DNA from 2 places in the Comamonas thiooxydans genome. Region 2 is predicted to be linked to the other one. Evidence: riboswitches for the same ligand, from Rfam matches in the RefSeq annotation. Region 2 holds a riboswitch; the other holds the start of a gene.
What was found. Region 2 has a riboswitch for manganese ahead of mntP (manganese efflux pump MntP). Riboswitches for the same ligand answer to the same signal wherever they lie in the genome.
Positions count from the first base shown of each region.

Region 1: another riboswitch for manganese. It lies ahead of CTR2_RS13445 (manganese efflux pump MntP); the one in region 2 lies ahead of mntP (manganese efflux pump MntP).

Region 1 is NZ_AP026738.1:2,929,446-2,934,383, forward strand. It holds gene CTR2_RS13435 (heavy metal sensor histidine kinase) at 1-271, shown strand, start outside; gene CTR2_RS13440 (IS3 family transposase) at 475-2,013, shown strand; yybP-ykoY riboswitch at 2,228-2,392, shown strand; partial or broken gene CTR2_RS13445 (manganese efflux pump MntP) at 2,412-2,967, shown strand; gene CTR2_RS13450 (diacylglycerol kinase) at 3,664-4,065, opposite strand; gene CTR2_RS13455 (phosphatase PAP2 family protein) at 4,034-4,783, opposite strand; gene flgB (flagellar basal body rod protein FlgB) at 4,917-4,938, opposite strand, start outside.
Region 2 is NZ_AP026738.1:2,661,733-2,666,670, reverse strand. It holds gene CTR2_RS12245 (SDR family NAD(P)-dependent oxidoreductase) at 72-827, opposite strand; gene CTR2_RS12240 (helix-turn-helix transcriptional regulator) at 1,041-2,171, opposite strand; gene mntP (manganese efflux pump MntP) at 2,589-3,158, opposite strand; yybP-ykoY riboswitch at 3,178-3,341, opposite strand; gene CTR2_RS12230 (phosphoethanolamine transferase) at 3,653-4,938, shown strand, end outside.

The DNA.
Region 1 (4,938 bases), 270 kb from region 2:
ACGTGACAACGTTAGCATTGCGGTGATCAACCGAGGAGCGGAGATCGATCCCATCCATCTGCCACGCCTGTTTGATCGGTTCTATCGTGCTGATGCGTCCCGCGCACATGCAAATCTCAATCACGGCTTAGGACTGGCCATCGTTGCGGCTATAGCGCGGATGCACGGCGGTACCGCTTTCGCGACATCCTCAAGCGGGATCACCAAAATTGGGATTTCATTACCTGCCTCACCTAAGACAACGCCACACATCTTTGAATCTCAGTCGTGAGATTCCAACTTGGATCGACCTGAGTTTCATAGCTAGTTCAGAGCCTCCTCGTTCCATCAGGAGTCCTTATGAGCTGCCAACGTTACCTCGAAGAACTCGAGAATGAAGCAGCCAGGCAAATCCTGGAGCACGACTGTTGATTTCCACCCAGAAGTGACCCACTGGGGATGCGGACAAAAACTTGGACTACCAGGAGGTAGTTCATGTACTCATACGAAGACAGGATTCTTGCAGTTGAGCTTTACATCAAGCTTGGCTTGCGTGTCAGAGCCACAATTCGCCAGTTGGGATACCCAACCAAGAACGCATTGAAAGGCTGGTATCAGCACTACCTGAAGCATCAGGATTTGCCAGCGAGCCAAGCGCCAAGGGCACCAAAATATTCGCTGCAGCAAAGACAGGTTGCGGTTGCTCATTACCTCGCGCACGATCGCTGTATTGCAGCAACGATGAGGGCTTTGGGTTACCCGGGTCGAGGAACGTTGACTGCGTGGGTTCGGCACGACTGCCCCGAGACCAGCAAATCGATAGTGGGCAGATCTTGGCCGGCTACAAAGCCTGATGCCTTGATGTGTGAGGGAGTGGTGCAACTGTGTTCCCGCCAATCAAGTGCACAGGAGATTGCGGACAAGTTAGGGGTATGTAGGGGGACCTTGTACAACTGGAAAAATCAGTTGCTTGGCCCTTGTGCCCCTGTCGCAATGAAACACAGTCCAAAGCGATCACCAGTGTTGGATGAAGCAGCACTCAGGCGCCAAGTTGAATCATTGCGCCAGGATGTTCGGCGGCTGAAGATAGAACGTGAGCTTCTCAAGCAGGCCCATGAAATCTTAAAAAATGGGGCTGACATTGATCTGCATAGGCTGGCAAACAAAGATAAGGCTGTGCTGGTTGACGCGTTGCACGGGCAGTATGAATTGCCAGAACTACTTTCTCTTGTTGGACTTGCTAGAAGCTCGTATTTTTACCATCGTGCCCGGCTGAAGCTGGCTGACAAATACTTGGATGTACGCCGAAGCATCACCGAGATCTTCGACAACAACTACCGTTGCTATGGATATCGCAGAGTGCAGGCATCCTTGCTCAAGGAGTGCACGGGCATCTCAGAGAAGGTGGTGCGTCGGCTGATGAAGCAGGAAGGGTTGATCGTGGCCAAGCCCAAACGCCGCAGATATAACTCATACCTTGGAGAGATAGGTGCTGCCCCTCAAAACCTCATCAATCGAGACTTCCATGCTGCTGCGCCCAATGAGAAGTGGCTCACCGACATTACTGAATTCCAGATTCCTGCTGGTAAGGTTTACCTGTCGCCAGTCATTGATTGCTTTGACGGGCTGGTGGTGAGCTGGTCGATTGGGACTCATCCCAATGCAAATCTCGTCAACACAATGCTGGATGCGGCCATTGATGCTGTTCAAGGTAGCGAGAGCCGCCCTGTGATTCATTCTGATCGTGGAGCTCACTACCGATGGCCCGGCTGGCTCTCGAGGGTCCATGATGCAAAGTTGGTTCGCTCGATGTCTCGCAAAGGGTGCTCGCCAGACAATGCTGCATGCGAAGGCTTCTTTGGAAGGCTGAAAATAGAGCTGTTCTATCCCTGCAACTGGCAATCAACAACGATTGAGCAGTTCATTGAAGCTGTCGATACTTACATTCATTGGTACAACGAAAAACGTATCAAGGTATCTCTGGGACGTTTAAGTCCTGTGGAATACCGACAAGAACTTGGTCTAGCCGCATAAAACCAGTCCAAGTTTTTATCCGCACCCCCCTTAGCCTCCGGCGGGTCAGTTTTGAGTGGAAATCAACAGGGGAGTGCATGGACAGCCCTAATGGCGGTATCGACGTAGCTTTCTTGCTAGAGGCCAGCGCTTTGAAAATGCGAGCCATTTCTAAAGCCCAGAACTCAAAAAAGGCTATGTTCCTCAAGCATTTTGATCGCTTGTAAACTTTAGTCCCCCTTGGGGAGTAGCCTGCTTCCACCCTGGAAGCGCATGCGTCAACATACTCGGCATTCAATTTGCTGTGGCGTATGCATCCGTTCTTCGGTTGGCGAGACCATAGGCATTTCATCGCGACGAGCTCGGGCCGCGGTGAGATGCCGTTGTGCTCATGCCCGACCGTTAAGAATGAATTCCCCATGAATGCCGCTTCTATCTTGCTCCTGGCCTTTGCCATGTCCACCGATGCCTTTGCCGCAGCCGTCGGCAAAGGTTCTGCGCTACTCAAACCGCGCTGGGACTGGCGCCATCTTCGGTGTCATCGAAGCCATCACACCCTTGGTAGGCTGGGCGCTGGGCTATGCGGCTTCAGATTACGTCAAGGCCTGGGACCACTGGATCGCCTTCGTGCTGCTTCTGGTGCTAGGTGGAAGAATGTTGATCGGGGCAATCAAAGTGCCTGATGGTGAAGAGCCCAGCAAGCCTGCACGACATGGCTTCTGGCTATTAGTTGCAACTGGATTTGCAACAAGCATTGATGCCATGGACGTGGGCGTAGGACTTGCTTTTCTGGACGTAAGCATCGCCACCGTTGCTCTCGCTATCGGCTTCGCAACATTCGCAATGGTGACGTTGGGCGTGATGGTCGGGCGTGTACTGGGGAATATTGCTGGGCGCTGGGCCGAAGCCATCGGCGGTGTCCTGCTGATCGGTATTGGCTCGATCATTTTGTACGAACATTTAGTCGCTATCTAATTCAATTGATTGAGATTTAGATGCCGGCTTCAGTTCGAGTGGGGTCGGCCACTCAGTACAGTCAGAGTAGGCAGTGAGCTAGGGCAGGAGCGGTCCACTTTTGCCCTTGCCAGTAGTATCTTCCTTGCCTACAACTGGCTCCGCTTCTGTTTGGAGCAGAGCAAATTCAGCACAGATATGAAGGCTCGGACCCTTTGTGGCACAGAGGAGTACAGCCACAAGTAGAAAGGTTCGGTAGAGCCGCTTCGGCCAGCGTGACCGGCACCAAGCCTACACCGGCGGGCATCCACTGCGCCCACAGGTGCGATCACGCCAAGCCCAAGTTTCTCAGGCGCGGCACATGCTTCAAACACTCAAGGGGACCTCTGGTCAGTCAGTTCAAAACCACCGGGAGGAGCGATACATATGGCGAAGCTCATCGCAGGCATTGCAAACTTTGCATCGAATTAAAGCTCTGCTGCTCAGTGCAGGATCACCTTCATCGGTCTTTCCGTCACGGGCAACACGATGCCACGGCAAAAAGCAGCCGGCCTCACCGCGCGCAGAAATCCGTGAAATCTTCGTGAGGCATGAGCGGACATATTGGACGCTTTGCCCGACGAACAAGAGTTGGCATCACCCTGTAAGCGTGAAGACGCATGTTAAGCGATGCATGAGGTGCATCCCTGTAATGTATTCCAGCTGTTAGGCAGAAAATTAAATAAAGTTTTTATAAATTAAAGAAGACCAGATTATCAGACAAAAAATAATTGTCATTAATACGGAAGCACTTCCCAAATCTTTGGCTTTCCTGGAAAGTTCGTGATATTGAAGTCCTACTCTATCTATTGCGGACTCTATCGCAGAATTAATTACCTCAACTATCATCAAAAACCAGATACAAGAGATCAGGAGCAATTTTTCCATCATAGATCTCCCAATCAATTGAGCCAATGGAAGCGAAATCACAAATAATATTACCTCAAGGCGGAATGCAGGCTCTAGCCACGCATCTTTTATACCCGAACATGAGTACTTTGATGCATGCCAGACTCTAGAAAATCCTTTTCTATTCTTTTGAATATTATTAAAGATGTTGGATTTTGAGTTGTTTTTCATTTTTAACAGTATATTTCTTGATACTAAAGAATATAAACAAAAGAGTGGCGATCAACCAACAAATGAGAATCGTGACAATGTCATGAGAAATGAAATGGGCTCCTCTCAATTGTTGAGAGATACCAAATGTCAATCCAACCATAATGCCGCACAGCAATCCTAACCATCGATACTTAGGGATGATCATCTTAAAGAAGAAATATAAACCAACCCAGGCATAGCCAGCGCTCGCATGACCAGCCGGAAAGCATTTTCCGCTCCCCATCTCTTGAGGCCTGTGTTCGAAAAGACCAATAAAAGGGCGATCGCCACCAAATTGATTTAAGTTCCACGGGCAATCCATATTTGTCAATACCTTAAGAAGGCTCACCAAAATTACACTGACCAAACTGGATAAAATCAGGTAAAGCAATGGGGACCGCCATTTTTTCCGCTGTTCAGATTTGGAGGCAAGTACAAATATATATAGTGCAATGATCACAACGATTGCTAGGGTGCTCAGATGCTTCCCACCCTTATGAAGCAATTTGTTTGTAACCCAATGATCATTCAAAGACCATTCATAACCCTGCAGGGCATATATTTTCTCGGCAAAGAAAAAGTCCCCTCCAAGATACATGAAATAATAAAAAATTAGCGCCAGGAAAGTAATCGGAATCAGTAAGTGATTTACAAAGAATTCTCTATTTATATTATTTGGCATCTTCCAGCTTGTCACTTTTTGAAAATATTCATTATTTCAACCAACGAAATAGTTGGCAACTACTTTGTCGCGAATTTTATTCTTCTACTACCAGAATTAAAAAAAGAGCGCAAATAAATGCGCTCTATGAATGACCAACTAAATAAAATTAAACTAATTTCGACAGCATT
Region 2 (4,938 bases):
AACGACGCCCACGCTCGAAAAAAACGTCCGCTTGCTGAAAGCGAAACGTCATGATGAACCACACTGTCTGATCACCATACCGTAAACCCGCCATCGACTGTAATGGACTGTCCGGTAACAAAGGCAGCTCCTTCGGAGCAGAGCCACATTACCGTCCCCGCGATATCGGCGGGCTTGCCGAGACGCCCCATGGGCGTGGCCTGCATGAGCTGCTCCATGTCCCGCGCGTTGTCGGGACGATCCGTGATGGCCGTGTGGGCGATGCCGCCGGGACACACGGCATTCACGCGTATCCCTTGGCTCGCATAGTCCAGCGCCACGGAGCGGGTGAGCCCGATCACGCCGGCTTTCGAAGCCGAGTAAGCAGCTAGCCCTGGCCCACCCACCACGCCCATGATCGAGGCGGTGTTGACAATGGCTCCGCCGCCATGGTCTCGCATGTAGGCACATTCGTGCTTGATGCAAAGCCACACCCCTTTCAGGTTCACAGCGATCGTCCGGTCCCACTCTTCTTCGGGCAGATCCGCAGCGGCCCTGCCTCGCGGCGCGATGCCCGCGTTATTGAAGGCATAGTCGAGACGGCCCCAATTCTTCACGGCTTGCGTGATGGCATGGGTGACATCCGCTGACTGCGTGACATCGGCGCGCAGAACGATAGCTTTCGCTCCGGCGCGCTCCACTGCGTGCGCGGTTTCCTCAGCTGCATGCACTGCGGTATCAACCAGAGCGACATTAGCGCCCGCCGCTGCAAAACTGATAGCGGCCTGCCGCCCGATGCCGGTCGCGGCACCGGTAATGAACGCGACTTTTCCTGCAAAACACTCCATCTGACTCTCCTTTGTGCGTTGGCCCCATGTGCGCAGTCAAGCCGTGCTCAGGGCAGACCACTCCGGCAAACATGCGCTTGAGGTGTTGGAGAGTAGATGCAACGTGACCCGATCACATCAGCGAAATAGACTAGGCGGTTTTCTGTAGCGTGTGAAAGCCAATCCGGCGCACTCAATGGTGCACACGTAGTACTTCACACCATGATGCAGCGCTCAGCCGAGGGAAAGGACGCTGTTCAGCAGGGTTCGAACCAGTGTCGCCTGACGCGTGGCTCCTGTCTTAGAGAATATGGCGCGCAAATGTGCACGCGCCGTGTTCTTGCTGATACTCAGCACTTCCGCCGCCTCCTCAATCGTGGATCCATTGGCTAACGCAAGTGCCAATGCTGCCTCAGCAGGCGTCAAGTCGAACAGCTTGCGCATGATTTCGTCTGAAGCCTGCGATTTGCGATCGGGGTCGCGAACGAAGATTGCGCAAGCAGGTCGGCGCGCATTGTCTTCAGACCATTCATTGAATGCAATCTTGCGGACCAGTACACCTAGTTTGGCTTTGCCGGAGGGCCGGGTAACCGACATGGCTTGCACCACCCCAGGTGCATGCCCGGCTCGCTCATCCAGCGCTTGCTGAATGAGCGTCTGCAATTTTCGATTTTCCGGCGAGAACGAGATTTCAAGCACATTGTTTTTTCTTTGAAGACCGTCTTTCTCGGCGATGATCTCGTTCGCAGCAAAGTTGGTCTTCATGATCGAACCGCTTTCGTCCAGAATGACCATTCCGACCAGCATGCGATCGAAGGTGCTGGCGTAAAGCGTTCGTTCGGACTCAACAACGTTGAATTTCGAATGCAACCGGACCGCGCGTTTCAGATGAGGCAGCAATGCGCTGCAAACGGCTTTGTCACGCTTGCTAAAGCTTGAGGAATCATGACTGCGACACACACGCAGGCGACATTCAACGCCGTCTTCCGTATGCAAGTCTGCCCCCATCATGTAACCGACATCGAACGGCTTTTGGAACTGCTGGTACATCTCGCTCTGGCGCCAAAAGTTTTCACCGAGTAGTTCATCCACGGTAATCATCCGATCGGCCGGGAGATTCACAAATGGGTCAAGCGCATAGTAATAGTTGCTGTAGGAGGCTTCGCCAGGGAGTACCGTGCCTTGAGCCGACGCATGGACCATGAGGCCGGCGCGCCCGCAAGCCGGCGAACGCAGAATGAGTGTCACGTAGTTAGCACCAAGCAGCCCGCGAATTGCCTCCAGCGCACCAGCCCAAGGTATGGCGTCCATCGGCCCCTCGTAGATCATCGCAACTAACTTGCTGAACTGTTCGATGGTCAGCATTGATTCGGCGAGGAAAGCTGCCTCATCCTGGTGATTTATCTGCACTTGCTCATCTCCTTTTGTGTTGCTCGCCCTATGAGCCCCCTTTGGTGGCCGCGAGGAGGGCCGGAGTATTGAGGCGATGCCTTTGCGGTGTAAGAACGCGCTTCCCTCGCAAGTGTAGAAGAGCAGCGATGCAAGGCCGAGGTCTGCAGGCCAAGGCTGAGACCACAACGGGTCGTTCTGAGACGGTCGCCTACCGGCCAGTAGCAGTCCTTGGAGCTGTTCCTGCCATGGACTGCTTTTGGCTGCGTGAGCGGCCTGTCGCCGGATGGCAACTTGATGGGGCAACGCGATAATCCACGGGCACCCATCAGCGGTCCTTCGTGACGGCCAGCGATCAAGCCATAGCAGACATCCGAATTTGCATCACTTGATTTAAATGGCGGTCAAATGCTCGTACAGGACGATCGATCCAATGCTGATCAGCAGCACGCCACCGACGGCCTCGGCCCAACGTCCAGCGATGTTTCCCAGTATGCGTCCGACCATTACTCCTATAGTCACCATGGCAAATGTTGCAAAGCCGATAGCAAGAGCAACGGTGGTGATGCTCACATCCAGAAATGCAAGTCCTACTCCCACGGCCATGGCATCAATGCTCGTTGCAAATCCAGTTGCAACTAATAGCCAGAAGCCATGTCGCGCTGGCTTGCTGAGCTCTTCACCATCAGGGACTTTGATTGCCCCGATCAACATTCTTCCACCTAGCACCAGAAGCAGCACAAAGGCGATCCAGTGGTCCCAGGCCTTGACGTAATCTGAAGCCGCATAGCCCAGCGCCCAGCCTACCAAGGGTGTGATGGCTTCGATGACACCGAAGATGGCGCCAGTCCTCAATGCTTCAGACCAGCGTGGTTTGAGTAGCGCAGAACCTTTGCCGACGGCTGCGGCAAAGGCATCGGTGGACATGGCAAAGGCCAGGAGCAAGATAGAAGCGGCATTCATGGGGAATTCATTCTTAACGGTCGGGCATGAGCACAACGGCATCTCACCGCGGCCCGAGCTCGTCGCGATGAAATGCCGATGGTCTCGCCAACCGAAGAACGGATGCATACGCCACAGCAAACTGAATGCTGAGTATGTTGACGTATGCGCTTCCAGGGCGGAAGCAGGCTACTCCCCAAGGGGACTGCAGTTTACAAGAGCATCAGAATGCAAGGCGCATGCCCATGATGCTGTCCCGAGCTTTCGAAACGAATCGCATTTGCTGCGGACAAGCGTTTTCGCTGATGAGTCTTTCCCCGTAAGCAGAAGCAGCACACGGCGTAAAGCGGTCTTAGATTTTTCATCTAAAAAGCTTCCGACAACGATGCTTTGCGATGGAACAAAAAGTGCTAGCATCGCGCCGCTAGCGCCGACTTCAGCACCAAAGACACATAACTCCGCAGAAGTATTCGCCCACCTGATTCACAAGGCAGGTCGAAAAGCTATTGCGTTCGATGCAGCAAGAAAGCTCGGGGAGTGAAGCCATCATTCCTCCAATGCTTGAAGAGCATTTTGCTGCGGTAGTGGAACTTCATGAGTCAAGTGTCTTGTCCCAAACATCTATCCCCTGTGATTCCCCTGCGTCTCACGGCATGCGCGTCTCCTGGACAGCGCTAAGCGGCTTGGCCGCCATTGCCCTGTTCTTCATTGTTCTGGGACATGACGGCCGACGTGTTGCGCAGCTCCTGATACTCATGGTGCCTGTGCCCGTCGGCCTGGCCTGGCCGATGCGCAGCCCTGCATGGCTCAGGGCGCGACGTTGGCTTTCCTTTGCCTGGGTGATGCTTTTTGCATTGGACGGCACCATGCGTGCCTATCTGATGGAGCTGTACCAGTCCTCTCCAGAGGGTGCCATGGTGATCGGCGCGATGGCCAATACCAACTGGCGTGAAAGCTCCGAATATCTGTCAATGCACTGGCGCAGTGTCGTGCTGATTTGCTGCGGCCTTGCCTTGCTAGCTTGGCTGGTGTGGCATCTCACGGGGCGAACGATATTGGCTACCTTACGCAGGGACAGAAGGCTGGCAGTGCTTTCTTTGGTCGTGGCCCTTGTATGTGCGCTGGCCTATTCCAGCAAGCCTTGGCGCAGGTTGCATCCTGCGATTTTCTGGACCCAATGGGTACTCTCCGCTCAAAAACTGAAAGCCAGTCTGGCCAACCAGCATGAGGAACGAGCAAGACTGCTGGATCGCGCCATCCAAGCAAAGCCTTTGCTGGCGAATGCCGGGCCATCCACCGTCGTGCTGGTGCTCAGTGAAAGCATCAATAGAGACAACTTGTCGCTCTATGGCTATGACAGACAGACAACGCCCCAGCTTCAGGAGCATCAAAGGACATCTGGGGCCCAGATGACCGTGCTGCGCAATGCATGGTCTGTGGATGCCAGTACTCTGCCCGCAGTGCGCAACTTGTTTGGCTTCGGTGCCCCAGGCTCGACTGAGTCCCATCATCTGGTCGCGCTTGCTCGAGCATCGGGCTACAAGGTCTGGTGGATCAGCAACCACGACGATGTTGGAATCGAGCAGCAGCATGCCAGACTGGCTGACATCGTACAGATGGTGAATCGCACTCCTGGGCGCTCCTCTGTGTCTTTGGATGGAGAAATGGTCGATGAACTGAAGACGGCTCTGGATGCGCCCTCCGAACGCAAGTTCATCGTGGTTCACATGCTGGGCGCCCACCCGCACTACAGCCTGCGCTACCCCAAGGGCCAGAACCCCTTTGATGATGAAGCAGATGC